DNA from 3 places in the Pseudoalteromonas sp. PS1M3 genome. Region 3 is predicted to be linked to each of the others. Evidence: predicted binding sites of a transcription regulator. Region 3 holds the regulator's gene; each other region holds the start of a gene.

Region 1 (10,115 bases), 320 kb from region 3:
ATAACGTCGCTGGTAGTTATATATCAAAACAAAACTTTGTTATTTATGATAAAAACGCGAATTTAACAATAAATAACACGGTTAATATCCATACACTAATTGTTATTTCACTGCGTTTACCACAAAGCAACTTAACCGCCGTATATGAAATAAAACCAAGCGCAATACCATGCGCAATTGAAAACGTAAGCGGCGTCATTAACAGCACAACGGCTACTGGAATAGCGTCAGTCATATCGTCCCAGTCCACAAACTTTAGGTTTTGTAGCATAAGTACAGCAACATATAAGATTGCGCCCGCTGTTGCATAAGCTGGTACCATATTAGCTAACGGTGCAAAGAACATCATTAGCAAAAAGCAGCAACCAACTACCACTGCAGTTAAACCTGTACGCCCACCAACAGATACACCCGCCACTGACTCTATATAAGATGTGGTTGTTGAGGTACCTAACATTGCACCTGCAATGGTGGCTGAGCTATCGGCACTGAGTGCACGTCCTAAGCGTGGCATGTTTCCTTTTTCATCTGCAAGACCAGCCTTTTGCGTTACAGCTACAAGAGTACCTGACGTGTCAAACAAATCGACAAACAAAAATGCAAAAATAACACTAAGCATTGAAAGTTCTAAAGCAGCAGCAAAATCCAACTGCATAAAAGTAGGTAAAATTGAAGGCGGTGCAGCAATAATTCCCTGGTATTCAACTAAACCTAAACCAAGTGAGATAGCAGTAACCAATAAAATACTGATCAACACTCCACTTTTAAAATCGCGATATAACAATGCCGCAATAATAAAAAAGCTAAATATAGCCAGTAACGGTCCCTCAGATGTTATGTCACCCAACTGCACAAATGTAGCGGGGCTTGCCACAATAATGCCTGCATTTTTAAGTGCTATTAGGGCTAAAAACGCGCCAATGCCTGTCGCAATAGCCCGTTTTAAAACTAATGGAATGGCATTTATTATCCACTCTCTAACCTTAAATAAACTCAATAATAAAAATATACAACCCGACATAAATACTGCGCCCAACGCAGCTTCCCAGGTGTATCCCATACCTAATACAACGCCATACGTAAAGAAGGCGTTTAACCCCATGCCAGGTGCTAAAGCTAATGGGTAATTGGCCCATAACCCCATAATAAAACAACCTATTGCAGCAGCAATACAAGTAGCAACAAAAGCAGCCCCTTGATCCATTCCCGCTTCTGCTAACATCGCAGGGTTCACAAATACAATGTAAACCATTGTGATAAAAGTAGTCATTCCGGCGATGCATTCTCGACGAACCGTGGACCCATTTTCGTTAATTTTAAATAAAGCTTCTAACATAATGAACTTACAACAATAAAAAGTAGCGAGATTTTATCATAAAAAGTATATTTTTCAGGACATTTTACCTTGCGATATACTAAACTATTGAAGTAGTTAACTATACCGAATGACAGCATATGATAAAAACCACACCAACAGGTTATGATTTAGAACAACAATTAGACAATATTTTGTCTTTTGTGACACAACCAGGCGATACTAATTCGTCACCTGAAAATGATAGCTCTCAACAAAGTACGCTGAATAAGGCGCTATATTATTTAAAAAATAACCAGCCTGCTTTAGCTGCAAAGTGGATGCGTTTATCGGCAATGTCTGGTGATCACCGAGGGCAATTTTATTTAGGCTTGTTTTTTGTAAAAGGCCAAGGTGTTCCACAAAGTGTATTTCATGGAGTTGCTTGGCTTAGCTTATCGAGTAGCCAGGGTCATGAGCCAGCTACAGTTGCGCTTGCTGATTTAAGAAAATATATAGAAACAAAGCGTTTTAAGGATGCCCAATGTTATGCAGCCAGTTTATATGAACAAATTCATCAATTACAATATGCCCATTTAATCCCCCCTGCCCCTTAGTAAAAGCCCGAAACTTAGCTCGTAAAAGTACTGTATACAGTACAGAGCTATAATTTAAATTTATAAAAAACGTAAGCAAACCTTTTCAACCTATATAAAAAACACTCACCCACTAACATTCCAATTTAAATAAAAGCGATAAATATCAACAGTATAAACATTAAAATACACATCCTTAAAAATAGAATATAAATTTGTATAAAAAAATAGCAAAAAAACACTTGCGCCATAACACTGTATAAACTACTGTATACATGTACTGTATATAAACCCAGTGAGCGAGATGATATGTTACAGCCAATAACCGTAAGAACAGTAAAAAGCTATCAACAAGACGAACTATCTGATTGTGTTAACGTGATTCAAATTGAAGATGATATATCGGCAACGTTTGAGCTGTTAAAGGTGCTACACCAGTATAATAGTTTAAATGCTTGGACTTTATTAATCGCACCAGATCATGTTCCTAGTAAAGCTTTGCTTGATTCATGTTCAATAGACACAAGTAAACTATTAGTCATTAGGCAAAAACATTTAGTAAATTTAGAATATGTACTGCGTAGCGCACTGCATAATGGTAACTTTGCAGCGGTCATTACATGGACTGATATGTTAAACAATCAGTTATTGAGCAACTTATCGCTTAACTTAAGTAACACAAAAACAAAGTTATACTGTTTTATTAAAAATTCTGACGTACTTGATATACCTTACATACAGCAAGCTTGCTAAAATGATGTTTTAAATCTTATGTAACAATTATGAATTATTTAAATAACAACACTTGCTTTTGTGGAAACCAAAAAAATTACGAAGATTGCTGTGAACCACTGCTATTAGGTGATAAACAAGCAGAAACACCCGAGCAGTTAATGCGCTCTAGGTATACAGCTTACGTACAAAAAAATGCTAAATACGTATACCAAACATATGCAAGTGAAAAGCAAGCTGAAAACCCTGTAAATGAAATTAAAGAATTTGCGACCAGTTGTCGATTTGTAAGCTTATCTGTTATTGAAACAAACAGCGATGAAAATAAAGGGGTCGTTGAGTTTAAAGCTACCTATTTTTATCAAAACCTATATTGTGTGTTACATGAGCGCTCTCAATTTATAAAAGAGCAACACCAGTGGCGATATCTCGATGGTATTATATTTCCGGTCGCTGATATAAAAGTTGGCAGGAATGATGATTGCCCTTGTGGCAGCGCAAAAAAATACAAAAAATGCCATAGCGCGTAATCCCCTCTTTTTAAGTGAAGTACATTATTTATTTCACTCCGTTGCTAATTAAATACTCACATTTAATGCATAGCTTCGTAAATTTATTAAACACAACTCCCTTTATAACCTTTTAGGTTTAGTACTACCACTATTAATTAAGTGGTTAATATTGAAGGAAAAAGTAGTGTTAATAACAATTCAACAGTTGAAGCCCTAAAACGATGTAAAATACTTTGAGCTAGCTCAAAAGAAAAAAGCTTGAAGGTAATCTATAGGCATAAAAAATGGGCCAATGGCCCATTTAAATAATTTGATATGCACAAACGCTAATTATTACTCGTCGTTATCAAGGTCTAGCTGTTGACGCTGTGCAGGTTTTGCCAATATTTCTAAGTAAAAAGACATCAATTCTTGCTTTTCAATATCGCTAATACAGTTGCTGATTTCAGCTACATGAACCACTTGCGCATCTTCAACCGTTTTACCAAACTTACAGTCAAATGCCCAATAATCTGCATCTTCTGGTAGAGTTTTGTTGCGCTCTCTTTTCAAATATTTTTTCACTTCATGCTTTGCAGCATCAACCATACGAGGGTATTTGATTTTCTCGTGATTTAGCGTGAATGTTTTCTTCATTACGTTCCTAATTACCTTGGTTTAATGATAACGGCATTCATGTCATACCATTTGTAGCCATTATAGCAATTGCATTTAATTTTTGGATGCTTTTTTTACATTAAATCAATTTTTAGTCAATTGGGGTTTGGTGCAGTCGTAAAATTTAATCAGTGATGGGTAGTGTAACTAGACACTATTTGATGAAATCATAAATTATGCCATCGTCAAATGTAATGGTTCACGCTGATTTACGTCTGTTAGAACGTCATAAAAGCCTGCGACATCCATTTTTGGATTATCTATTTCTATTTCGTCTTTTTGTAAACGTCTTCGCACAGCAAGTTCACAATTATCTATAATGGGTAGGGGTATGTGGTTTACATCATCTCTAATCGAAAAGGGCTCAGGGTTTAAACACTGATTTAACTTTATATCGGCCATGCCTTTATTTTCACCAACCAAAGACAAACGCTGTGCATTAAACTGCCCAATTAGCATATTAAATTCACTGGGTGCTAATGGCTGCTTTGGTCCTGCTCCTAATTGCTCTCTTAACTGCGCTTCTTGAGTTGTGTTATCTTCAATTTCACTTTTAGGTAAATGAAATTGACTAAAATCTAAAGCATCTTGTGAAAGCATTGCTAACAGCAATGAAAATTCACCACGGCGGTCTGCATGTACACTTTGGTTTAACCGAGTACTTAATTGCTGCTCTGTGATTAACAAATCATCGATTTGCATAGACTTTAGCCGATTGGAATGAGTAATGAATATTTATCGGCTTTATTTAAATTTTCTTTAGCTTTTTTCTTTACTTAAAGGCACATTTTGCTATTATCAGCGCCGTTGCATTGGAGGGGTTCCCGAGCGGCCAAAGGGATCAGACTGTAAATCTGACGGCTCAGCCTTCGCTGGTTCGAATCCAGCTCCCTCCACCACTTTTCTTACCGCTAAGTTAAGTGGGGCCAAATGTAACAAAAATAGTGTGGAGGGGTTCCCGAGCGGCCAAAGGGATCAGACTGTAAATCTGACGGCTCAGCCTTCGCTGGTTCGAATCCAGCTCCCTCCACCACTTCTTCTATATTTCTATATTTCTATATTTCTATATTCCTATATTCCTATATTCCTATATTCCTATATTCCTATATTCAAATTAGCTTAAAACACCCACTGTAAACTTGTTCCGTTTGCTTTTAGCCAATCTGATGCAATTTTATGATCAGGAAAAAATGCCTCTACTCTAGCCCAAAAGTCCTTACTGTGGTTTAAATACTGCAAATGAGCAAGTTCATGCACAATTACATAATCAATCACGGCATGAGGAGCCCCTATTAGGTGTAAATTAAAAGTTAGTTCTCGCCTGCTGTTGCAACTCCCCCAACGGCGCTTATATATGGCAATACTTAATTTTTGAGGCAATTCTTCTTTCATTATTTTGCAATAATAGTTAATACGCATTTCAATATACGCCGCCAACTTCTCTTCTAAATACTGTTTAATCAAACTTTCGTATTTACCATTGTAATTTTTTACTCTAGTAGAGTGTGTTACTAACAAAACATTATTGTGTTCTTGAATATCAGATAATGAGCTTTCTAAAAAACTTAATTTAACCCAGTCAGAAAATATCTTAATTTTATTATGGATAAGGGGATACTGCTTAATATCGACTGCATTAAGCTGCTTTTTTAATTGTGCTTCAATCCAGGGCTGCTTTTCAAGTAACCAACTATCGATTTGTTTTTGGGCAACATAATGGGGAGCATATACAGTAACAGCTTGATCATGTACCTTTATAGCGACTGTTTTTCTTCGTTTACTTTTTTTTAGCTGGTAATCAAACACTACTTTTTCTCATTAACCTAATTTTAAGTATTCACTACAAATATTTATATGCTAATTTGATGTAACCCCATGTTGGTTATCATCTGTGTCATTCATATAATAGCAAAATATTTTTCTATCAGTTTGCATAAAATAAATATAAAAAATAATAACTTGAAAACTATACGTTAAAAAATTGAAACAAACTCATTTTTTATACCGCTCTAGTTAATTAAGTATTTATTTATATGATGAATATATTAAACTGGCTACCTAAAGACTAATTTTTGAGCCAATATGCTATCTGCATTTTTTATTACAGACCACGACCCTAGCCTAGTAGTTAACGGCGTTTACGACCCTCTTTTAGTATCTATATCTGTTTTAATAGCAATATTCGCTTCTTTTTTTACAACCCGATTGATTGATTTAGCCAAAGAAACAAAATTTCATAATTATGAACGCCTAGCAAAATTTACTGCCGCTGCTATATTTTCAGCCGGTATTTGGAGTATGCACTTTATCGGTATGCTGGCCTTCTCGCTCTGCACAAATATTAAATACGACCCAACAATAACTATATTGTCTTTTCTTCCTGCTTTTTTTGCTTGCCTATTTGCAATTTCTATTTTAATTAACAATAAAGCGAGCTTCAAAATACTTGGTTTATGTTCTGTATTATTAGGCGCAGGCATTGGCACAATGCATTATAGCGGCATGGCCGCTATGGAGTTGGCTCCTTTATTACGCTACGACCCACTTATGTTTGTTTTATCAATATTTGTTGCAATAGCACTTTCTTTTATTGCTCTTTATAGTCGATTTAACTTAGATAAATTTTTCCCTACATTAACGCCTCTACAAAGCCGCACCATAAGCGCAATTATTTTGGGCCTTGCTGTTGCAGGAATGCACTATATGGGCATGGCAGCAACCCGTTTTGTTGCAACTTCGCCACTGCTATTCGATGATATTAACGCATCCGCCGGTCTTACATTTGTCGCAATTGCTGTTGCTACAGCAACGGTTGCTATTACAAGCGTCGTGGCGGTTATTAACGGAATGGTTCGTTATAAAATGTTGCTAGAAGAAAAGTCTGCCGATGAGTCTCGCCTGAATGCCATACTCGAAACAGCCATCGATGCCATAGTAACGATTGATCACAGAGGGCATATTTTAAGTTTTAATGCCTCAGCCACACATATTTTTGGCTGGCAAGAACATGAAGTAAAAAACAAAAATATAAAAATGTTAATGGATGAAAAGCTCGCTAAGCATCACGATGAATACCTCTCTAATGCAAAAGATGTTAACTCAAACAAGGTGCTCGGTGTAAACCGTGAAATTTTTGCAAAACACAAAGAAGGCCATCTTTTTCCTATTAGAATAGGCATTGGTGAAGTTAACCAGCCAGGACAAACCCCACTTTATGTTGGTTATATCACTGATTTAACCGAACAACGTGAATTACAACGCAGCCTTGTTGAAAAAGAGCAAAAATACCGTTCTTTAATAAACAATATGCCGGGTGCTGTATTTAGATGTAGGCTAGATGATAATTGGAGTATGTTATTCATAAGCCCAAGTATTTTAGAGTTAACAGGTTATCAATCAGATGAATTTACTGAGCATTGCTTAGAATTTAACGACCTTATTTTAAAAACTGACCAACAGGCAGTAATAGATGCAGTAACTTCAGCAGTTAAAGAAAAGCGCCAATATTCTATCGAATATAGAATTCGTCATAGAAATGGTAAAGTTTTATGGTTATTAGACCAAGGTAGTTTTTACTTTAATAATAAAGACGAAGCTCAGTGGATAGATGGCGTGTTTGTTGATATCACCGAGCGTAAAGAGTACGAAGAGAAGCTCGAAAAAGCGAAACTCATCGCTGAAGAAGCCGCACAAGCAAAACAGTCGTTTATGGCTAATATGAGCCACGAAATACGCACCCCTATGAACTCTATTATCGGCTTTAGCGACCTGCTCATGGATACACCACTCAATAATGAGCAGCAAAAGCACCTTGTTACCGTTAATAACGCAGCCCGTTCGCTTCTTCGCTTGCTTAACGAGGTACTCGATTCAGCTAAATTAGAACGTGGTAAGTTGACCATTGAGGCAGTTCACTTTAGCCTTAAACCCGTTATAGACAGCATCATTTCAACGTTTTGGTTAGAAGCAAAAAAGAAAGATCTTTTACTTCATCTTATTATTAAAGAATCAGTGCAAAATACCTATTACGGTGATCCAGACAGGTTAAGACAGATTTTAACTAACCTTATTGGCAATGCGATTAAGTTTACAGAGCATGGCTCTGTGACCATTACCGTAAGCACCACACAAAATGGGCATTTATTTTTTGAAGTACAAGACACCGGCATTGGGATTGAAAAGGATAGAGTGAGCGCTATTTTTCAACCTTTTGTCCAAGCTGACGGAACGACTACCCGCCGCTTTGGTGGTACAGGGCTTGGAACAACTATCAGCAAACAACTTGTTGAGCTGATGGGGGGAACTATAAATTTAGTCAGTGAAATAAATAAAGGCACCTGCTTTTATTTTTCGCTTCCTCTTAAAGTGGGTGATGAAGAAAAAATTGACTATTTTGATGGCCTTCATACACAGTTACCTGCCCTAAGAATTTTGGTCGTTGACGACATAGAACAAAATACTGAGCTTCTCTCGTTATTACTTTCCAGGGATCACCATGCGGTTACAAAAGCGAGTAATGGTCTTGAGGCAATTGACACCTTCAAACAACACGATTTTGATGTCATTTTAATGGATATTCACATGCCAGAATGTGACGGTATTGAAGCTTCGATAAAAATACGCGAGATAGAAAAACAACAACAGTTAAAAAATATTCCTATTATTGCTTTAACCGCCAGCGTTTTACAGCAAGATAAACTATTAGCTAAAAAAGCAGGCATGAATGGGTTTGCAAACAAGCCAATTGACATTAATCAATTAAATCAAGAAATTGCACAAGTACTTGGTTTAGGTGTTTCGAAAGAAATCGAAATAGCACAAACAGATCCAAATGCAAAACACATCGATTTTAAAAAAGGATTAGCGTTATGGGGATCGAAGTGTAAACAGCTGACTGAAATCACTAAATTTATTAAAGACAATGACAAACGCTTCGACACACTTATAAACGAGCCTCAGCTAAACACTCAAAATAGCTATAGTTTAATACACACTTTAAAAGGGATTGCTGGAAACCTTGGTCTTATTGCACTAATGAGACTTTTATCCAATCTAGAGCAAGCTATTAAACAAGGCGAGGACGTTGATAATATTTTACAATCAATAAAAGCTGAACTGTCTGTTATTTCACAATTGTTAACGACAAAAGAATGTGATCAAACTGATAAACCTGAAAGTAAAAACAATGTAGTGTCAATTGATGAATTAACACAGCTGTGTGAAGCACTTTATGACTCAGCACAAAACGCTGAATTAAACGATAATGCATTGACGAACCTGCAAACGTTTTCAGGTGAACCCTTTTCAGATGACATTGCCGCAATAGCTGATGCATTTGATGAATTTGATTTTGAAAATGCGATTCTCAAATTAGACACATTGATAAACAAACTAAACGATATATGAGTATATAGATGATTTTTGCTACACACAGGCCTCGGGTTTTAATTGTTGATGATGAGCCTGCGAACCTTAAGGTTATGCGGGAAATACTGGGCAATCAGTACCGATTGTCCTTTGCAAAATCGGGAGAAGCAGCCTTAACATTACTTGAAAAAGAATTACCCAAACTCATTTTACTCGACATAATGATGCCACATATGAATGGGTTTGAAGTATGTGAACACGTTAAACGTAATCCAAAAACCGCACACATCCCCATTATTTTTGTCACAGCCCTTGGTGACGAGAGCGATGAGTATAAAGGGTTTGAATTAGGTGCGGTCGACTACATAACCAAGCCAATAAGCCCTGCTATTGTAAGAGCGCGTGTTAAAACACACCTTTCTTTGGTACAAGCAGAGCAATTAAAGCAAGCACATATAGATTTAGTTCAGCGCTTGGGGCGTGCCGCAGAGTATAAAGATACCGATACGGGTGAGCACATAGTTCGTATGAGCCAGTACAGTAAAGTTCTTGCGCTAGGTATTGGCATGTCAGAAAATCAAGCAGAGCTTCTGCATCAGGCAGCGCCTATGCATGATGTTGGAAAAATAGGTATTCCCGATGCAATTTTATTAAAGCCCGGAAAGTTATCAGAGCAAGAATTTGAACACATGAAAGAGCATGCCTTAATTGGCGCAAAAATCTTAGCTAATTCATCTTCTCCATTGCTTCAACTCGCGCACACATTGGCAATAGAGCATCACGAAAAATGGGATGGAACAGGTTACCCTTACGGTTTAAAAGGCGATGAAATTTCAATCGAAGGTAGAATTGTTGCTGTTGCAGATGTATTTGATGCACTCACATCTAAGCGACCATATAAAGACGCGTGGAGTGTAGAAAAAGCAGTTGCTCATATGAAAGACCAAGCAGGTAGCC
Region 2 (10,115 bases), 1.4 Mb from region 3:
GAAATATTAATCCGTTTCCCATCGACTACGCCTTTCGGCCTCGCCTTAGGGGTCGACTTACCCTACCCTGATTAACATGGGATAGGAACCCTTGGTCTTCCGGCGTGCGGGTTTTTCACCCGCATTATCGTTACTCATGTCAGCATTCGCACTTCTGATACGTCCAGCATACCTCCCGGTACACCTTCAACCGCTTACAGAACGCTCCCCTACCACTCATACAAAGTATGAATCCGCAGCTTCGGTGCATAGTTTAGCCCCGTTACATCTTCCGCGCAGACCGACTCGACCAGTGAGCTATTACGCTTTCTTTAAAGGATGGCTGCTTCTAAGCCAACCTCCTGGCTGTCTGGGCCTTTCCACATCGTTTCCCACTTAACTATGACTTTGGGACCTTAGCTGGCGGTCTGGGTTGTTTCCCTCTTCACGACGGACGTTAGCACCCGCCGTGTGTCTCCCGGATATTACTTTACGGTATTCGGAGTTTGCAAAGGGTTGGTAAGTCGGGATGACCCCCTAGCCTTAACAGTGCTCTACCCCCGTAAGTATTCGTCCGAGGCTCTACCTAAATAGATTTCGGGGAGAACCAGCTATCTCCCGGTTTGATTAGCCTTTCACTCCTAGCCACAGGTCATCCCCTAACTTTTCAACGTTAGTGGGTTCGGTCCTCCAGTTGATGTTACTCAACCTTCAACCTGCCCATGGCTAGATCACCGGGTTTCGGGTCTATACCTTGCAACTATTCGCCCAGTTAAGACTCGGTTTCCCTACGGCTACCCTAATCGGTTAACCTCGCTACAAAATATAAGTCGCTGACCCATTATACAAAAGGTACGCAGTCACAGAACAAGTCTGCTCCTACTGCTTGTACGTACACGGTTTCAGGTTCTATTTCACTCCCCTCACAGGGGTTCTTTTCGCCTTTCCCTCACGGTACTGGTTCACTATCGGTCAGTTGGGAGTATTTAGCCTTAGATGATGGTCCACCTATATTCAGTCAAAGTTTCACGTGCTCCGACCTACTCGATTTCACTTAAAATGTCTTTTCATGTACGGGACTATCACCCTGTATCGTGGCACTTTCCAGAGCCTTCCATTAACACATAATAAGCTTAAGGGCTGTTCCGATTTCGCTCGCCGCTACTTTCGGAATCTCGGTTGATTTCTTTTCCTACGGGTACTTAGATGTTTCAGTTCTCCGCGTTCGCCTCGTTAACCTATGTATTCAGTTAACGATACCTGCAAGCAGGTGGGTTTCCCCATTCGGAAATCCTAGTCTCAAGTGCTTTTTACTAGCTTGACTAGGCTTATCGCAAGTTAATACGTCCTTCATCGCCTCCAACTGCCAAGGCATCCACCGTGTACGCTTAGTCACTTAACCATACAACCCAAACGGGTCTTTGTTTTGTGACAGTTTAACTTCGCCAGAAGTTAATATTGAATACTAAAGTAGATACCAATCAATCGACTCATAAGAGTGATTAAATGGCACTGAATGATACTGCTATCATTCTTTTTTACTTTTGAAAACTCTGTACAAATAACAATGTTATTCATACGAATTTTATTATCAGCTTTTCCAAATTTTTAAAGAGCAAGAGATACAAAAACCTCTCAAAATTAAACACACTCTATTCTCAGGCGATTTAGCTGCCCGATAAAGAATATTTATTTTTAAGAAGTAAAAGTGGTGGAGCTAAGCAGGATCGAACTGCTGACCTCCTGCGTGCAAGGCAGGCGCTCTCCCAGCTGAGCTATAGCCCCACATATGCTGGTCTTATTGTTTAGTTACCGACTTCGTGAAGAAGTGGTGGGTCTGAGTAGATTTGAACTACCGACCTCACCCTTATCAGGGGTGCGCTCTAACCAGCTGAGCTACAGACCCAAACAATAAGTGTTGTTCTCTTTACAATAACAATCATCTGTGTGGACACTACGAACAAATAAGTTCTAAATCGTATAAGGAGGTGATCCAGCCCCAGGTTCCCCTAGGGCTACCTTGTTACGACTTCACCCCAGTCATGAATCACTCCGTGGTAAACGTCCTCCCGAGGGTTAGACTATCTACTTCTGGAGCAACCCACTCCCATGGTGTGACGGGCGGTGTGTACAAGGCCCGGGAACGTATTCACCGCGTCATTCTGATACGCGATTACTAGCGATTCCGACTTCATGGAGTCGAGTTGCAGACTCCAATCCGGACTACGACGCACTTTAAGTGATTCGCTTACCTTCGCAGGTTCGCAGCACTCTGTATGCGCCATTGTAGCACGTGTGTAGCCCTACACGTAAGGGCCATGATGACTTGACGTCGTCCCCACCTTCCTCCGGTTTATCACCGGCAGTCTCCTTAGAGTTCTCAGCATTACCTGCTAGCAACTAAGGATAGGGGTTGCGCTCGTTGCGGGACTTAACCCAACATCTCACAACACGAGCTGACGACAGCCATGCAGCACCTGTATCAGAGTTCCCGAAGGCACCAATCTATCTCTAGAAAGTTCTCTGTATGTCAAGTGTAGGTAAGGTTCTTCGCGTTGCATCGAATTAAACCACATGCTCCACCGCTTGTGCGGGCCCCCGTCAATTCATTTGAGTTTTAACCTTGCGGCCGTACTCCCCAGGCGGTCTACTTAATGCGTTAGCTTTGAAAAACAGAACCGAGGTTCCGAGCTTCTAGTAGACATCGTTTACGGCGTGGACTACCGGGGTATCTAATCCCGTTTGCTCCCCACGCTTTCGTACATGAGCGTCAGTGTTGACCCAGGTGGCTGCCTTCGCCATCGGTATTCCTTCAGATCTCTACGCATTTCACCGCTACACCTGAAATTCTACCACCCTCTATCACACTCTAGTTTGCCAGTTCGAAATGCAGTTCCCAGGTTGAGCCCGGGGCTTTCACATCTCGCTTAACAAACCGCCTGCGTACGCTTTACGCCCAGTAATTCCGATTAACGCTCGCACCCTCCGTATTACCGCGGCTGCTGGCACGGAGTTAGCCGGTGCTTCTTCTGTCAGTAACGTCACAGATGTGAGGTATTAACTCACACCCTTTCCTCCTGACTGAAAGTGCTTTACAACCCGAAGGCCTTCTTCACACACGCGGCATGGCTGCATCAGGCTTTCGCCCATTGTGCAATATTCCCCACTGCTGCCTCCCGTAGGAGTCTGGACCGTGTCTCAGTTCCAGTGTGGCTGATCATCCTCTCAAACCAGCTAGGGATCGTTGCCTTGGTGAGCCATTACCTCACCAACTAGCTAATCCCACTTGGGCCAATCTAAAGGCGAGAGCCGAAGCCCCCTTTGGTCCGTAGACATTATGCGGTATTAGCAGTCGTTTCCAACTGTTGTCCCCCACCTCAAGGCATGTTCCCAAGCATTACTCACCCGTCCGCCGCTCGTCAGCAAAGTAGCAAGCTACTTTCTGTTACCGCTCGACTTGCATGTGTTAGGCCTGCCGCCAGCGTTCAATCTGAGCCATGATCAAACTCTTCAATTAAAAAGTTTTGTGTCTTTCGACAGCTCAATGAATTCTGAATTTATTTAATATCTTTCGATATTGAATTGACTGTGTTGAATAACTACCTAAGTAATTATTCTGTTGGTCACTCAGTTTCAATTGAGACTCTAATTTTTTTGCTTCACTTAGCGAACTAAGCTTGGCTGTTAGAACTCAATCTGTACGAGTGCCCACACAGATGATTGCTTTATATTGTTAAAGAACGTTGCGACGTTGTCGCTAGGGATGCGTATAATACATCCTTTATTTTTCGAGTCAATACTTTGTTTTAAACTTTCTTATGATAATTTAAAACCGAAGTTTTACTTAACTCTCTGAGCCGCTAACACTTTGCTATGCTTCGGCGTTTCCCGTCTCAGTGGGGTCGCATTATAGGGAGATCCGAAAACAGATCAACCCTTTTTTTAGATCTTTTTACTGTTCGAACAAAATTAGAACAAAACCACAAAAAACCATGTTAAAACACGCTTAAATTGATGTTTTTTTACACTGCTTTTTATAATTTCATATAAATATCATTGCTAAGTTCGTTTAAGACGTTAAGATAGCAAGTTCACAATGTTAAATTAATGTTTATTTCCTGTTTATTGGTAGATCTAAAATGAAATTACCCGATCAAAAATCTTTTATCTTTTCTGTTGTTATTGCTGTAGTTGGTTTTGTTATTGTTAAGTTCGCCCTTGGAAGCTTAGAACTTGACCCTGCAATTGTATTTGCTGTTGGCTTATTAATAGGTGGGCTAGTTATTGCTGCTATGTCTTCTGACGTTTTAGAAGAGGCCGAAGTAAAAACTAAAACACTTTACGTTGGTAACCTTCCTTACCGTGCAAACGAAGGTGTTGTTCGTGCTTTGTTTGAAGAGCAAGGTAAAGTATTCAACGTTCGCCTATTAAAGGATAAAAATACAGGCAAACGTCGTGGCTTTGGTTTTGTTGAAATGGCGCAAGCTGATGCAGACAATGCTATTGCTAACTTGAACGATAGTGAGTTCCAACAACGTACTTTAAAAGTTCGTGAAGCAAAACAAAAACAAGAAGATGATTCTAATACGCTTCGAGCTCAGGCGGATCAATCAGTTTAACTAGCTTAACCGCAAGTTTATCGCTGATCACATTAGCCGTTGCATAGTATTGCAATGGCTTTTTTATGCCAGGTATATTTTGTGCTAATAAACCTGACTCAGTTAATAGATAAATAACCCTATTTGCTATTGCTGCACCAGAATCCACCAGCTGAATGCTATTTTTAAAGTGCTCACTAATCTGCTTTGTAAGTATTGGAAAGTGAGTACACCCCAATACAATCACATCTGTTTGCTTTTCAATATTCAAACCTTCAAGTACAGCATGTAATTTATTTGTATCTAAATAGCCATTAAAGAAAAGTAATTCAGCAACGTTTACCAACTCAACACTGCTATATAAGTTAACAGTTACATTACTAGCGTGCTGCGCTATTAACTTTTTTGTATATGAGCTCGCTATTGTGGCAGGTGTTGCCAGTAAAGCAATGTGATTTAAACATGTTAATTCTGCGGCGGGCTTGATTGCTGGTACAACACCAACTATGGGTATATCTGTAATTTTGCGTACAGCACTTAATGCCGATGTGGATGCCGTGTTGCATGCTATTACAATTAAATCGACGTTTAGCTTGTTTGACTTAATGAAATGAATGAGCGAACACAAACGATTAATAATTGTTTGTTGTGTTTGAGCTCCATAAGGTAAGAAAGCATTATCCATAAAATAGCTATATTGAGCATTCGGGATACGTTGCTTTATATGATCAAGTACTGTTGTGCCACCAATCCCTGAATCAAAAACCATTATATGCGCTGACAAACTACCGTTCCTATTATTAGATTAGAACGGCAGTTTGCCATGTGATTTTTGCAAAAGAAAGTAGTTTAATGTTGAGGTTAAACTTCCTCTGCTGTTTGCTTTGTCGCGCTATTTATCTTATTAAGGTTTTCAAACATAGCTTTTGTGTAATCAACCAGTTTATCGATCTCACTTTGATCTTCATTAAGCCACTGCATAATACCTGATAATTGATTTTGAATACCTAGCTCGGTTGCTTTAGAAAATGCCTCTCGGAGGTCATCATTAAAAGGCGCTACTTTATCTGCAATTACTTTTTCTGGAGCCGGTTTATTTTCTTCGTAACCCTTTATTGCAGCAACTGTTTTGGTTTGGCGTAAATCCATTGAAAATGCGACAAGTTGTTCATTGCCTAAACTAAGCTCTTGCGCCTCTTCAAATGCCTGCTCTAAATCGCCGCTAAAAAAGGTCTTGCTTACGTTTTGTAGGTTTTCCATTAACTCATTAATTGCTTCTTGCTCTTTATCATTAAGGTCGCCGTTAACTGATATTGAAAATGAAAGCTCTCTCGATTGTGATGATTCACTTACGAATGCCTCCCCTCCCTCAGCACGCTGATAGCTACTAGCAGACTGAGATTTAAACGCATCGGCAAAACTTATCGTTACTTCATCACCTTCTGCGGTTGTGAAACTGTACTGAGCATTATTACTTAAACTTGTGTATTGTGCTTGAGTTACCCCCACACTAGCGGGCATTGGGTTGAACAAGTTATCTTCAAACTTATCAAGGCCATCAAAAATACCTTCTTTTGATTTGTTGATTCCCTCTTGGGTTTCATCGTTCAGAACGCCGGATTCTTTTAACTCATCAACAGCGTCATCAATACCTATTTGCACCCCCTTACGGGCATCACTTAGCATACCTTTTAATTTATCGTCATCGGCACCATCAGCTTTTGCTTTATTAACGGCGCCGGTGACAAAGTCGAGTACATTTTTAACTATTGCTTCAAAATCAAAAAGGGGCTTATCTGCTTTTTTTTCTTGAACAGGCAAACCAAGCTGCTCTGCCATTTTATCACCTAAAACTTTAGCAGCTAATTCTTTACCTCGTTGCTGATAGCTGTCTTGCGGAGACGCGATGGTAGGTTGTTGTACATCAGCTTTGTTGTTGAATTTGTTTATGTTCTGGCTTGGTACAAAGCCATAATTGCCTATTTTCATGAATCGTCTCCTGAGCATGCGTAGTTTGTTATCGGCCAGGGCATAAAAAACTAAAGTAAACCGTGCAAAAAAACATCATTTATTCTAGCCAAAACTAGACAAATGCGAACCGCTCCCTACAATAGCGCCGATAAACAGATCTTAGATAAGGTAGTAACGCGAATGGCAGTTATTAAAATAGATACCACACAGTACCAAGCGCAGTTAAGTGAAAAAGAACAGCGTATAACTTCACAGTTTCAACGTTTTGGTGTGGAGCAGCTAGAAGTATTTAGCTCGGAGCCAATTAACTACCGCCAACGTGCCGAATTTAGAGTATGGCATGATGGAGACGATCTGTTTCATATAATGTTTGATCAGCAAACTAAAGAAAAAATACGCGTTGATACGTTTGACCCTGCGGCACCGCTTGTTGGTGAAATCATGCAGGTGATGATTGAAAACCTTAAACCATGCGAGGTTTTACGCCGGAAGCTATTTCAAATAGATTACCTGTCTACACTCAGTGGTGAAATTTTAGTGAGCTTGCTTTATCACAAGCCGCTTGATGATGAATGGCTACGTGAAATTAAGTCACTAAAGGCAAAACTGAGTGAAAAATATAAAATAGATTTTATTGGCCGAGCACGTAAGCAGAAAGAAGTGCTAGGTGATGACTTTGTAACAGAGCAATTAACTGTAAATGGCCAAGAACTAATTTACCAACAAGTAGAAAATAGCTTTACGCAACCTAATGCAAAAGTAAATATAAGTATGCTTGAGTGGGCACAAGATTTATGTAAACCACTTAAAAATGATTTACTGGAGCTTTACTGCGGTAATGGTAACTTTTCTATTGCGCTAGCGGGATCTTTTAATAAAGTACTCGCAACTGAAATATCTAAATCGTCTGTTCACTCTGCTCAATATAATATTGCCAAAAACAATGTAGACAACCTAGATATTATTCGTATGTCGAGCGAAGAGTTTACTCAAGCAATGAATGGCGAACGTACTTTTTCTCGTTTAGACGGTATTGACCTTAAAAGCTATGACTGCCAAACCATATTAGTCGACCCGCCACGCGCTGGTATGGATGAGTTAACCTGTGATTTAGTGGCTAATTACGAAAACATAATTTATATATCGTGTAATCCTGACACACTGGAACGCGATTTAGATCATTTAACGCGTTCGCATAACGTTAAGCGCTTTGCGATATTTGATCAGTTCCCTTATACACATCACATAGAGTCGGGTGTTTTCTTACAGCGTAAATAACCAACCAAAATTAAAGTGCCAGTGCTTTTATAAGTGCTGGTATTTGCTCTTCACTAAATACTTGAACTCCATTCTTTATTAATAATGCTGCAGTTAAACCTAGACCTTCGATTTTTATTCCGCGATGCTTTCCATCATATATTGTATTTCGTCCGCAAGAAGGGCTCGATTCTTTAAGTAAAGCAAAACGAACTTTATTTTTTTACAAAGTTCTAGCGCTATATTAGCCCCAGTTTGAAATTGCTCTGTTACATCTTCTCCTGAATTAGTAATTACTTTCCCCTGTATTATTTCAGCAGGAGCTCTAGGAGTAGATAGCCCACCAGCCACTTCAGGACAAAAGGATATTATTTTCTTATTACTTTGCCATACCCGTAATTGTGGATGCTGTAATGTTTGTCCTTTCCCATCATAACGAACAGGCTGCCCTAGCAAGCAACTCGATACTAATATTTTTTTCATTGCTACATCCTTATAAAGCAAAAAAGCTCCTTAAGGAGCTTTTTTGCTTTTAGCTAAACTTACTTGTTAGCTAAGTAATTAATTAATTTACTGATATCTTCAGGAGCTGTAACACCCGATTCACGGCCTAAGTTTAATTTATACTTACCGTTTACGATAAATGTGGGTACACCACGAAGAGCACCTTTTTCTTTAAAGTATTCTTGATCACGTTTCATCTTAGAACTTAATGTACGAACCGAAAAGCTTTTAAATAACTTATCAAACTTATCGCCATCAACACCTTGCGCAACAAACACATCTTTCACGTCAGCTAATTCGTTAAATTTAGCGCGCTTAGTGTGAATATGATTAAAAATAGCTGCGATAAGTTTCTCTTTTTGAGGAAGTACTTCAGCAGTTGCAAGTGCTTGGCTCATCATTTGTTGGTTTTCTGGATTACGAACACCCACAAAGTCAACGTGACTCTTTTTAAACTTAACATTTTTATCTAGTTTAGGCTTAAATTCGCTGATCAGTGACTCGTAGTTATTACACGCCGGGCAGTAAAAAGAGAAAAACTCTTTTACTTCTGGCTTTTTAGTGGCACGTTCAGCAATAACATCGTAATGGACGCCTTCTTGGTAGTCCGCCGCAAAGCTTGTTGCTGCCATCGGTAATACTAATGCAAGTAACCCTGCTTTAAGTAGTTTAATCATTCTTATGCTCCAAAATTTATAATGCTAATAAAAACGCAATTAACTCATCAAGTTCTTGTTGGTTTTTTATGGTGTTAATATTGATTTTGTATTTATCGTTAACAATAAAAGTAGGTACACCAGTTAACGCACCTAACTTTGAATATTTGTTTTGCTTATCTTGCATTGCTTGCTCTTCGGCAATAATAGGCATGCTTGCAATCGCTTGGTCAAATGTGTCGCTATCTATTCCATTTACTTCCAATAGCTTTTTAAGGTCTTTAACTTCTGTTAAAGGCGCACCTTGAATATGGATACTTCTAAAAATTTGGTCAGCTATATTTTGTGCTTGCCCTTGTTGTTTTGCGATTAAGTAAGCAAAGCTTAAATTACTTTGTGCCTGTGGAGATACACCACCTAAAAAGTTGACGTGACTTTTAACAAAATCAGTGCCTTCAGGCAGTTTTTTTTCAATTGCTTTAGCCACTGGTTCAAATTTAAAACAGTGCGGACAATAAAATGAAAAGAACTCTGTTACCTGGGGTGTTGTGCTTTTTTCAGTTTTAATAATCGTGTATTGGTTATTTGCCTCAAACTGTGCAGCAAAGGCTGCAAATGGTAAACATAAAAGAAGTAGGCTCAGTTTTAGTTTTTTAAGCATTAGTGTCTCGTTGTACTCGTCATTAAAAAATAATTTACGGCAATAACTTTAACGGCGGTTCTTGCAGTGCAGCAAGTTGTTCTTTAAGCGCTAAAATTTGTTGCTCCCAGTATTTGTCATCAGCAAACCATGAAAAGTTCCGCACAAAAGCTGGATCGCTCCACCTTTTTGCCACCCATCCCATGTAGTGAATAATACGCATTGCTCGCAGCGGTTCAATTAATTTGAGTTGAGCGTGGTCAAAATCACAAAATTCTTCATACGCTCCCACCAAAGTGTCTAACTGTAACAGTTGCGTTGGTCTGTCGCCACTGAGCATCATCCATAGATCTTGAATAGCAGGCCCTTGACGACTATCGTCTAAATCCACGAACATTAGCGCATCGCCAGCCCATAATATATTGCCTGCATGGCAATCGCCATGTAAGCGAATACTATTTGTATCTTGATACTGCTTTTGTGTCTGCTCAATTACCAAATCTAAAATAG
Region 3 (10,115 bases):
TGTTTTGTGTTTTTGTTAATGTCGATGCGGTTGTTGAACGCTGAAAACTTCTATCTGGTTGCCTGATTGAAGACCCAGTATTACTGGTTTTATCAGGCACAGAGCGTGCCGCTGGTTTCTGGTGTGTTATTGGCCTAAAGGCTCTAGGAATGCGCTTATTACCAATTTCTTTGACTTTAGCTTGAAGGAGCTTTATCGCATCTTCATTATTACGTGCAATATCTTCAAACTTTTTAGGTAAAAAATCCATCGCTCCAGCATCAAGCGCATCAAGTGTTGCTGTTGCGCCAGCACGGGTTAAAGAGGAAAACATTAATATTGGCGTGGGGTTACTTGCCATTATCTCTTTAACAGCACTGATACCATCAAGCACAGGCATTTCTACATCCATCGTGATCATATCAGGACGAAGCTGAGCCGTTTTTTCTACAGCCTCTCTGCCATTAATGGCAAAACCTATAACTTGTATGTCGCTGTCTTGTTCAAGGATTTCGCTTACTCTACGACGAAAAAAGCTCGAATCATCAACAACTAAAACTTTTACGGCCATTTAGCTCTCTTATTAAATTTATACGTAGGTACACATCTTGTGTGTACCTACTTTATGATTTAGCCAGCGTAGTGTTTTAACATATTTGGAACATCTAAAATTAGTGCAATTCCACCATCTGATGTAATAGTTGCGCCTGCCATACCTGGAGTACCTTGCAAAAGAGCATCAAGAGGTTTAATTACAACTTCTTCTTGACCTATTAAAGAATCAACTACAAAACCAACCTGCTGAGTACCTATTTGAACAATAACAACATGACCTTGCGCTTTGCGCTGAGTGCGATCTGCTCCTTTAACTAACCAATGCTCAAGATAAAATAGCGGTATCGCTTTCTTACGTACAATAATGGTTAATTGACCATCAACAACATTTGTTTTGGTTAGATCTAAATGGAATATTTCGCTTACACCTGCTAATGGTAATGCAAATGTTTGTTCGCCAACTACAACCATCAAGGTTGGTAATATCGCAAGTGTTAACGGTACTTTTATTTCTAAAATTGTACCAACACCTAGCTCTGACTGAATACTCACTGAGCCATTAAGTTGAGTGATTTTAGTTTTTACAACATCCATTCCCACACCACGGCCTGAGATGTCAGAGATCTCTTCTTTGGTCGAAAATCCTGGTGCAAATATTAAGTTGTAGGCTTCAGTATCCGATAAACGACTTGCTTGATCGTGATCTATTACCCCTTTACCAATCGCTATCTTTTTGAGCTTTTCTGCGTCCATACCCGCACCATCATCTTTGATGGTAAGCAAAATATGGTCTCCCTCTTGAGACGCTGAAAGTGTAACATTACCCGTCCGAGGTTTGCCTGCTGCTTCACGGTCAGCTGGCATTTCTATACCGTGATCCACTGAATTTCTAACTAAGTGAACTAGTGGGTCTGCAAGTGCCTCAACTAAGTTTTTGTCTAAATCGGTTTCTTCACCAACAAGCTGTAAACTAATATCTTTATTTAAGCTTCGTGCTAAGTCACGAACAACGCGAGGGAAGCGGCCAAATACCTTTTTAATTGGCTGCATTCGCGTTTGCATTACTGCGCCTTGGATATCAGCCGTCACAACATCTAAGTTAGAAATGGCTTTGCCCATTGCTTCACTTTCTGAGTTAGTGGCTAAACTTACCAATCTGTTACGAACAAGTACAAGCTCACCCACCATATTCATTATTTGGTCTAGGCGTTTTGTGTCAACTCGGACTGTTGTTTCTGCTTGCGGAGGAGCTGGCTTTTTCACAGCTGCAGGCGCTGGAGCTGCTTTTTCTGCAGGCTTTTGCACTGGTTTTGGCGCAGCGGCTTTTACAGGTTCAGGCTTTTTAACAGGCTCACTTACCTTAGCCACAGGTTTAGCAGCGGGCTTCGGCTCTGAAGCTGCAGGGCTCTCTATTGATTTAGGGGCACCTGATCCATGAAGTTCGTCAAGCAATGCTTCAAACTCATCATCGCTAATTTCATCATCGCTAGAATCACTTGCAGGTGAACGTGTTGAAGGCGTTGCAGAACTTTCTGCAGAATTATTAGTTGCTGTTTGCTCTTTTACAGGCTCACTGGCCGCAACAGCACCAAAGCTTCCAACGCCATGAAGTTCATCAAGTAAGTTGTCAAACTCATCATCTGTAATGTCTCCACTGACATCACTACTACTGGACGCGCTTTCAGCTACTGGGCTTTGACCTTTTCCATGTAATTCGTCTAGTAAGTTTTCAAATTCATCTTCTGTTATTTCGTCAATCTGAGTTTCATCATCGCTTTGTTCAACTGTTCCACCGCTAAATAGCTCGTCAAATGCAAACGGATCTTCTTCATCAGTTCCTGAGGCTTCCTCGGCAACTGGGGCATCAATAACCTCGGCTTGAGGTTCTTCAGTTGAATCAACGGGTGAGTCACCAGCAAGCTCTTCTTCTGTTGGAGGTAAACCTAGTTTATGAAGGGTTTCAAGAAGTTCGGGATCGGCGGGTTCTGGTTTGTCACGATTTTGAATGGTGGCAAACATCTCGTTAATCGTATCGAGAGCTTGTAAAATTACGTCCATCAATTCCGAATTAACCGTTCGTACGCCTTGTCTAAGCAGGTCGAAGACATTCTCTGCGCCATGACATGCGTCAACGAGCTCGGTCATAGCTAAAAACCCAGCACCACCTTTTACAGTGTGAAACCCTCTAAATATGGCATTGAGTAATTCGGTGTCCTCTGGATTGTTTTCCAGCTCAACTAACTGTTCAGATAAAAGCTCTAGGATTTCTCCTGCCTCTACAAGAAAGTCTTGTAAAATATCTTCATCGACTTCAAACATGCAGTTACTCTCCTCTTAGAAGCCCAAACTTGATAAAAGATCATCGACTTCATCTTGATCAGATACAACATCATTACGTGATTCTTTATCAATAATAGGGCCTTCTGGACCTGCTAAAGTTTGTTCGTCTAATGGTTCATTTGTTTTTTGTTGTTCTATTTTTTCGGCTTTGCTTTCGCTTTGATCAGCGAAGGCTGTCAAAAGATGAATTAAGCTTTCTTCAACTTCTCTAACAAGCTCAATAACTCGGCGAATAACTTGGCCGGTTAAATCTTGATAGTCTTGTGCCATAAGTACATTAGTCATCAAACTTTGCAGCTCATCGGTTTTATGATGAGAATTGTTCATAAACTTATCAATGCTGTGGCATAACGATTTAAACTCCCCTAACTCAATCTCTCGATTCATTAGGCGATCCCATGTCGGTTTGATATGAGATATTTCGTCTGCCAACTGTTGAGCAATTGGTAGGCTAGCCTCAACAGCATCCATTGTTTTATTCGCGGCATTTTCTGTCATTTCTATAACATAATTGAGCCGTTTTTTTGCATCTGGAATAGCATCGGTAGTTAAGTCAGATAAGCGAGTGTCTAGCTCAAAGCTTTTTAAAGCTTCATGCAATTGACGGGTTAACTTTCCAACCTCAGCAAATATTTCAGATTGCTCCTTAGAAGCGGTATCTAAAATTAACTGATTGGCTTTGTCTTGCTCACCGTTTTCTAGAAAAACAACGAGCTGACGAGCTTGTTCTAAAGTTATTTGAGGCGCAGCAAGTGCTGACATAAGCCTCTCCCCCTATCATTAGCCTAAACGTTCAAATACTTTTTCTAATTTAGTTTTGAGTGTTCCAGCAGTAAATGGCTTAACGATATAACCATTCACACCTGCCTGAGCTGCCGCTATAATTTGTTCTTTTTTAGCTTCAGCCGTTACCATCAATACTGGAATGTGTTTAAGCTTATCATCCGCACGTATTGCTCTAAGTAGGTCTATACCCTGCATTCCTGGCATATTCCAATCGGTAACAACAAAATCAAATACTTGATTTTGTAGCATTGGCAAAGCGGTTGACCCATCGTCTGCTTCTTGAACATTAGTGAAACCTAAGTCACGCAACAGATTTTTAATAATACGTCTCATTGTTGAAAAATCGTCAACAACCAGAATTTTCATGTTTTTATCCAAAACATCCCCCAGTGAGGTCTTAACCTTGTTTACTTACTACTAATTTATCCAGTCATTGATTTTAGCTTTAAGCTTAATCATCGCCTGACCATGTATTTGACTTACACGCGATTCACTTACATCGAGTATATGCCCTATTTCTTTTAAATTCATTTCATCGTTATAGTACAAAGACAGCACCATTGCATCACGTTCTGGTAAAGATTTTATTGCACCTAATAAAGACTCGTTAAACCGCTCATTTTTAACATTATTAAACGGTTTGTCTAGCGCTAAATCTTGGCCCACTGGACTGATGGCATCTTCATCAACACCAAGGTCTTCAATACCGAGTACTTTACTTGCATTTACATCGTTTAAGATATGATGGTACTCATTTAACGAAATTTCAAGTTTTTCAGCAACTTCTATATCTGTCGGCTCACGGTTTAAGCTTTTTTCTAAAAATGCAATTGTTTCGGCCACCAAACGGCTTTTACGATGCACTGAACGGGGTGCCCAATCGCCACGTCGCATCTCGTCAAGCATTGCCCCACGAATACGAATCCCCGCAAAAGTTTCAAAGCTAGCCCCTTTGGTTGCATCAAAACTTTTAGATGCTTCAATCAGACCTATCATTCCTGATTGTATTAAATCGTCCAGCTGCACGCTGGCTGGTAAACGCGCTATAAGATGACATGCCACTTTTTTGACAAGTGATGCATGTTTTTCAACAATCACATTTAAATTTTGTGCTGATTGATATCCCATAACTTTATTCACCAATGTTGTCATAATTAGCCGTTTACTAGTTTCTCTATGAAAAACTCCAGATGACCTGATGGTTGATTAGGTATTGGCCATTTAACTGCTTTTGTTGCTAACGCTTGAAACGCAAGTGCCGCCGGCGAATTAGGAAAAAGCTCTACAATAACTTTTTGGCGACGCGTTGCTTTGCGCATATTTTCGTCGTAGGGAACCGTTGCGACCAGGTCCATTGATACATCTAAAAAACGATCGGTCACTTTGGAAAGTTTAGCAAATAACTCTTGCCCTTCACGCATACTACGGACCATATTTGCAACAATTTTAAATTTGTATACACCATGCTCGCGACTCAACACTTTAATGAGCGCATAAGCATCTGTAATCGATGTGGGCTCGTCGCATACAACAACCATGACGTCTTGTGCCGCGCGAGAAAAACTCAGCACCATGTCTGAAATACCTGCGGCTGTATCGACAATTAAAATATCAAATTCTGTATTTAATTCACTAAAAGCCCGTATAAGTCCCGCGTGCTCTGAAGGCGACAATTCAACCATACTTTGAGAGCCTGACGTTGCGGGTACAATCTTTATACCTGCGGGGCCTTCAACTAAAATTTCATCAAGTTCACATTCACCAGATAAAACATGTGATAAGTTACGTTCAACACGTAGTCCTAGCATAACGTCACAGTTTGCTAAGCCTAAATCGGCATCAAGAACCAACACTCTGTTACCTTGCTGGCCTAATGCAATTGCAGTATTCAGAGAAACATTTGTTTTTCCTACTCCACCTTTACCGCCAGTGACAGCGATAACTTTTACGCCGTTGTTATTGTTTTGACTCATTTTGCGCAGGCCACTTGCTTGATCTAATACTGTGTTAATCATACATCCCTACTGTGCTTGGCGCCACTGCTTGGTGCCTTGAATGTTGTGCTTTTGCTCTTTTTAAATAGAGTTGCTCAGCCTTTTTAACTAGTTTTTCAGCATTTGCAACTCGAATATCTTCTGGTACTCGTTGACCGTTAGTAAGATACCCTATTGGAAGGCGATTTTGAATCGCTATACTAATAATCTCACCTAAACTTAAAGATTCATCTAATTTGGTGAATATACAACCACTTAACTGCACTTTTTTAAAGTGCCTAACGGTTTCTTGCAACACATGTATTTGCGATGTTGCGCTGAGCACTAAATAACTGCGAATATCAACACGCTGATTACGCATTAGCGTATTAAGTTGCTCTGTTAAGCGCAAGTCGCGTTGGCTCATACCCGCAGTATCAATTAATACTAGTCGTTTATTTCGTAAATGATATAAAACTTCAGCTAATTCATTAGCATCTTTAACTTGCTTTACACCACAACCTATAATTCGGCCATAAGTGGCGAGTTGCTCATAAGCACCAATTCTGTATGTGTCTGTTGTGATTAAAGCAACTTTGTCTGCACCGTATTTTTGTGCGCCAAGCGCAGCTAATTTAGCAACGGTTGTTGTTTTGCCAACACCCGTTGGGCCGACTAAGGCGTATACACCGCCTTGACGTAAAATCTCGTTGTTGGTTGTCTGCATCTGATCTTCAACCATTGTTAAAAGTGCTTTCCAACCTTGCTGGCGAGATACATCGTCAGGTACGAAGCACGCCATTTGCTCAGCAACATCTTTATCTATTCCCATACCGACTAAGCGATCAATCATGCATGCACGAGTAGGATCGCGTCTTGCCATGTCTTGTTGCATAAGCCCTGACACTTGATGTTCTAACAATTGACGAATGGCATTCATTTCGTCACGCATTGACGAAATTTGCTCACTTTCAGTATGCTTAGTTTCTTCGCGAGGTGTCACTGGACTGTCAAGATCATCAAAACCACTTTCTAAATCATCAAATCCAAGGCTGTCTGCTTGTGTTTGCGGACGCGCTGAAGCTTGACGTTCATTAATGAATATAGGACGAGGACGCTGCTCTTGAACTGGCTCTTGGTAGTTGTCTGTAGTATCAATACCTGATTGAGAAAACATAGAAGCCAATTCTGCAGAACGAGGGCGTGGGGCTTGACGCTCTAATAATGCCTGAAGACTATCGGCTACTTTCGCTTGTGGCTCTGGTTTAGCGCGAAGAGGCTCTGGTTTTACAAAATTATGCACTGGCTGTGTTTTTGTTGAGCTTTGTGCTGGAGCGCTAAGTGCTTGCTCTTTTTTAGGGGCTGCTTTGTCATAATCTACTGCTGCTACAATTTCTACACCGTTAGCTAGTTTTTTATTTGACATAATAACCGCATCAACACCTAATTCGTCTTTAACTTCTTTAAGTACTGTGCGCATATCTTTAGCAAAAAAACGTTTTATTTTCATGATTCAACCCCTTTAAAATCTTATTGTTGGCCAACAGAGCTGACTATCTTGATCTGTCTTTCATCTGGTACCTCTTGATAAGACATCACCCTTAAACCCGGGATGGTGTACTTAACAAAACGAGATAACACAGTGCGTAACATTCCCGACGTTAGCAATATTGAAGGTTCACCGGACATTTCTTGATTTTGATGCGCTTCATTTAGTGACACTTGAAGTCGCTCTGCAAGTCCTGGCTCTATACCGGCACCTTCGTCGCCTGCATTTTGTAGTGACTGATGCAACATCTGTTCCAACTCAGGCGCCAAGGTTATGACAGGGATTTCTGAAGACATGCCTACAGCGTCTTGAACGATTAATCGACGTAATGAAATACGTACTGCAGCCGTTAGCACATCAGGGTCTTGGCTACGTGGCCCATACTCAACAAGGGTTTGTACAATTGAGCGCATATCACGAATTGCAACGCCCTCATTAAGTAGATTTTGTAGTACTTTTACTATCACAGTTAACGGTAATACGTCAGGGACTAAACCTTCAACTAAGCGAGGGTGGCTTTTACCTAACATATCTAATAAGTTCTGTACTTCCTCGTGACCTAACAGCAGTGCTGCGCTGTTAGTAAGCAACTGGCTAATGTGTGTAGCCACAACTGTAGCTGAATCTACCACGGTATAGCCAAGCGATTGTGCTTCGTCTTTTTGATCTGGTTTTATCCATACCGCATCAAGCCCAAAAGCAGGGTCTTTAGTTTCAACCCCTTTAATTGGCCCAAATACTTGACCTGGATTTATTGCTAACTCATCACCATGCTTGAGTTCACCTTCACCGGTAGATACCCCCATAAGCGTAATTCTGTATGCATTAGGGTCAAGCTCTAAGTTATCGCGAATATGTACGGGTGGAACTAAAAAACCCAGCTCTTGAGAGAGCTTTTTACGAACACCCTTAATACGATTTAGCAGCTCTCCGCCTTGAGACTGGTCAACCAAAGGAATTAATCTGTAGCCCACTTCTAAGCCAATTACATCTACTTGCTGAACGTCATCCCAGCCAAGTTCTTTCTGCTCTTGCTTGTTGGCAACGCCCGTACCAGCAGTTCCATTTGCAGCAGCCTCGGCTTCTGCTGCAGCCACTTTTAATTTACTTTGTTGAGTGTAGTAAGCTAAATAACCTAATAATGCACCTAGGCTTAAAAATGCTAAATGAGGCATGCCAGGCACTAAGCCCATGGTAATTAAGATGCCAGAGGCTATAAATAAAGATTTTTCGTTGCCAAGTTGTTTCTTAAACTGGTCGCCCATATTGAGAGACTCGTTTTGGCGTGTTACTACAATTGCGGTACCAATTGATAGTAGTAATGAGGGGAGCTGAGCCACCAAGCCATCACCAATCGTAAGGAGTGTGTAAACTTCCATAGCTTGGCCAAAGCTTAAGTCATGCTGGATCATGCCAACAAATAGGCCACCAACAATGTTAATAATTAAAATGACGATACCAGCAATAGCATCACCTTTTACAAACTTACTTGCACCATCCATTGAACCATAAAAATCGGCCTCGCGGGTTACTTCTTCTCGGCGATCGCGCGCTTGCTCGGCACTAATAAACCCTGCGTTTAAATCAGCGTCAATTGCCATTTGCTTACCAGGCATTGCATCAAGTGTAAAACGTGCAGATACCTCAGAAATACGCCCTGCACCTTTAGTGATTACTACAAAGTTAATAATAATCAGAATTAAAAATACCACTAAACCAACAGCATAATTGCCGCCAATCACAACTGAGCCAAAGGCTTCTATTACCTTCCCCGCAGCATCTCCACCATTATGTCCCTCTAAAAGTACAACTCGTGTACTGGCTACGTTGAGTGCTAAACGCATAATTGTGGCGATAAGCAACACGGCCGGAAACATACCAAACTCAACGGGTTTCATGGTGTAAACCGTGACGAGTAGTACCACCAACGCTAACGCAATATTGAATGAAAAAAGGATATCAAGTAAAAATGGCGGTAACGGTAAAATGACCATTCCCAAAGCTGCAAGCACAAGTAAAGGCGTACCTACGCCTTTTGCATATTCTTTTTTATCTGCATTAAGTTGTTGTAATACCGCTTTAAAACTCATAATTCTACAATTTCAAAAAATTGACACTACGTAGAATTAGCAATAACTATTCCAAGTTAATAAAGGAGTAATATTAATACCTGTAGGCATCAGGAATGGGGAGCTTTTTATTAAGCTTAGTCGGGCGTTTTCCGCGACCTTTATTGAAGCGTTTTAGCTGAAAAACATAAGCTAGCACCTGTGCAACGGCAGTAAACAGTTGATCAGGAATTTGTTCTCCTACTTCTGCGGTATGATAAAGCGCTCGAGTAAGCATTGGCGACTCAACAATGGGTACATCATTGCCGTTTGCCACCTTTCGAATTTGCATAGCCAGTTCATCCACGCCTTTAGCAAGCACTATAGGTGCTCCTGCTCGCTCAGTGTCGTATTTAAGAGCAACAGAATAATGCGTTGGGTTGGTAACAACTACATCGGCATCGGGCACGTCTTGCATCATTCTTTTTTGAGACATTTGTCTCTGAGTTTGCCTAATACGCGCTTTTATTTGAGGGTCACCTTCAGAGTTTTTGTACTCATCTTTTACTTCTTGCAGTGTCATTTTTAACTGCTTATGGTGAGTATGACTTTGATACGGGGCATCGATTGCTGCAATAATTACCAATGTGCACGACAATGCTAAAAACATCCACGAGAGGATTTCGAGCGCATGGATAATATTATTAGGTGCAGACTCAATACTTAAGTGTAATATTTCGTCAAAAAAAGTATTAATTAAAAAAAAGGCAAAACTTGCGACCACTAAAAACTTTAAAATAGCTTTAGTAAGCTCTACTGCAGCTTGTGGGCCAAACATGCGTTTAAAGCCTTTAAATGGAGACATTTTGCTTGCTTTAGGAGCGG

Evidence for each region. Region 3 encodes FliA, which starts transcription of late flagellar genes. Its sites were predicted from a motif close to CTAAAGNTNNNNNNNNNNNNGCCGATA; they were not measured.
Region 1: a site for FliA is predicted at 4,528-4,554, ahead of PS1M3_RS10065 (VC2046/SO_2500 family protein). Genes of this name have one in related genera too.
Region 2: a site for FliA is predicted at 6,596-6,622, ahead of PS1M3_RS01310 (DUF5610 domain-containing protein). Genes of this name have one in related genera too.

Annotation. Positions count from the first base shown of each region.
Region 1 is NZ_AP022624.1:2,191,957-2,202,071, forward strand. It holds gene PS1M3_RS10040 (NCS2 family permease) at 44-1,336, opposite strand; gene PS1M3_RS10045 (tetratricopeptide repeat protein) at 1,456-1,911, shown strand; gene PS1M3_RS10050 (SulA-like leucine-rich domain-containing protein) at 2,200-2,643, shown strand; gene PS1M3_RS10055 (YchJ family protein) at 2,673-3,152, shown strand; gene PS1M3_RS10060 (DUF6172 family protein) at 3,468-3,770, opposite strand; gene PS1M3_RS10065 (VC2046/SO_2500 family protein) at 3,966-4,493, opposite strand; tRNA gene PS1M3_RS10070 (tRNA-Tyr) at 4,606-4,690, shown strand; tRNA gene PS1M3_RS10075 (tRNA-Tyr) at 4,740-4,824, shown strand; gene PS1M3_RS10080 (M48 family metallopeptidase) at 4,911-5,597, opposite strand; gene PS1M3_RS10085 (MHYT domain-containing protein) at 5,874-9,197, shown strand; gene PS1M3_RS10090 (two-component system response regulator) at 9,206-10,115, shown strand, end outside.
Region 2 is NZ_AP022624.1:265,027-275,141, reverse strand. It holds rRNA gene PS1M3_RS01340 (23S ribosomal RNA) at 1-1,381, opposite strand, end outside; tRNA gene PS1M3_RS01335 (tRNA-Ala) at 1,689-1,764, opposite strand; tRNA gene PS1M3_RS01330 (tRNA-Ile) at 1,809-1,885, opposite strand; rRNA gene PS1M3_RS01325 (16S ribosomal RNA) at 1,961-3,496, opposite strand; gene PS1M3_RS01320 (RNA-binding protein) at 4,119-4,598, shown strand; gene murI (glutamate racemase) at 4,561-5,361, opposite strand; gene PS1M3_RS01310 (DUF5610 domain-containing protein) at 5,439-6,566, opposite strand; gene trmA (tRNA (uridine(54)-C5)-methyltransferase TrmA) at 6,729-7,826, shown strand; partial or broken gene PS1M3_RS01300 (DUF523 domain-containing protein) at 7,837-8,288, opposite strand; gene PS1M3_RS01295 (thiol:disulfide interchange protein DsbA/DsbL) at 8,348-8,986, opposite strand; gene PS1M3_RS01290 (thiol:disulfide interchange protein DsbA/DsbL) at 9,003-9,626, opposite strand; gene PS1M3_RS01285 (serine/threonine protein kinase) at 9,661-10,115, opposite strand, start outside.
Region 3 is NZ_AP022624.1:2,507,094-2,517,208, forward strand. It holds gene PS1M3_RS11650 (chemotaxis response regulator protein-glutamate methylesterase) at 1-550, opposite strand, end outside; gene PS1M3_RS11655 (chemotaxis protein CheA) at 610-2,853, opposite strand; gene PS1M3_RS11660 (protein phosphatase CheZ) at 2,869-3,636, opposite strand; gene cheY (chemotaxis response regulator CheY) at 3,655-4,038, opposite strand; gene PS1M3_RS11670 (RNA polymerase sigma factor FliA) at 4,078-4,788, opposite strand; gene PS1M3_RS11675 (MinD/ParA family protein) at 4,815-5,675, opposite strand; gene flhF (flagellar biosynthesis protein FlhF) at 5,668-7,143, opposite strand; gene flhA (flagellar biosynthesis protein FlhA) at 7,164-9,272, opposite strand; gene flhB (flagellar biosynthesis protein FlhB) at 9,346-10,115, opposite strand, start outside.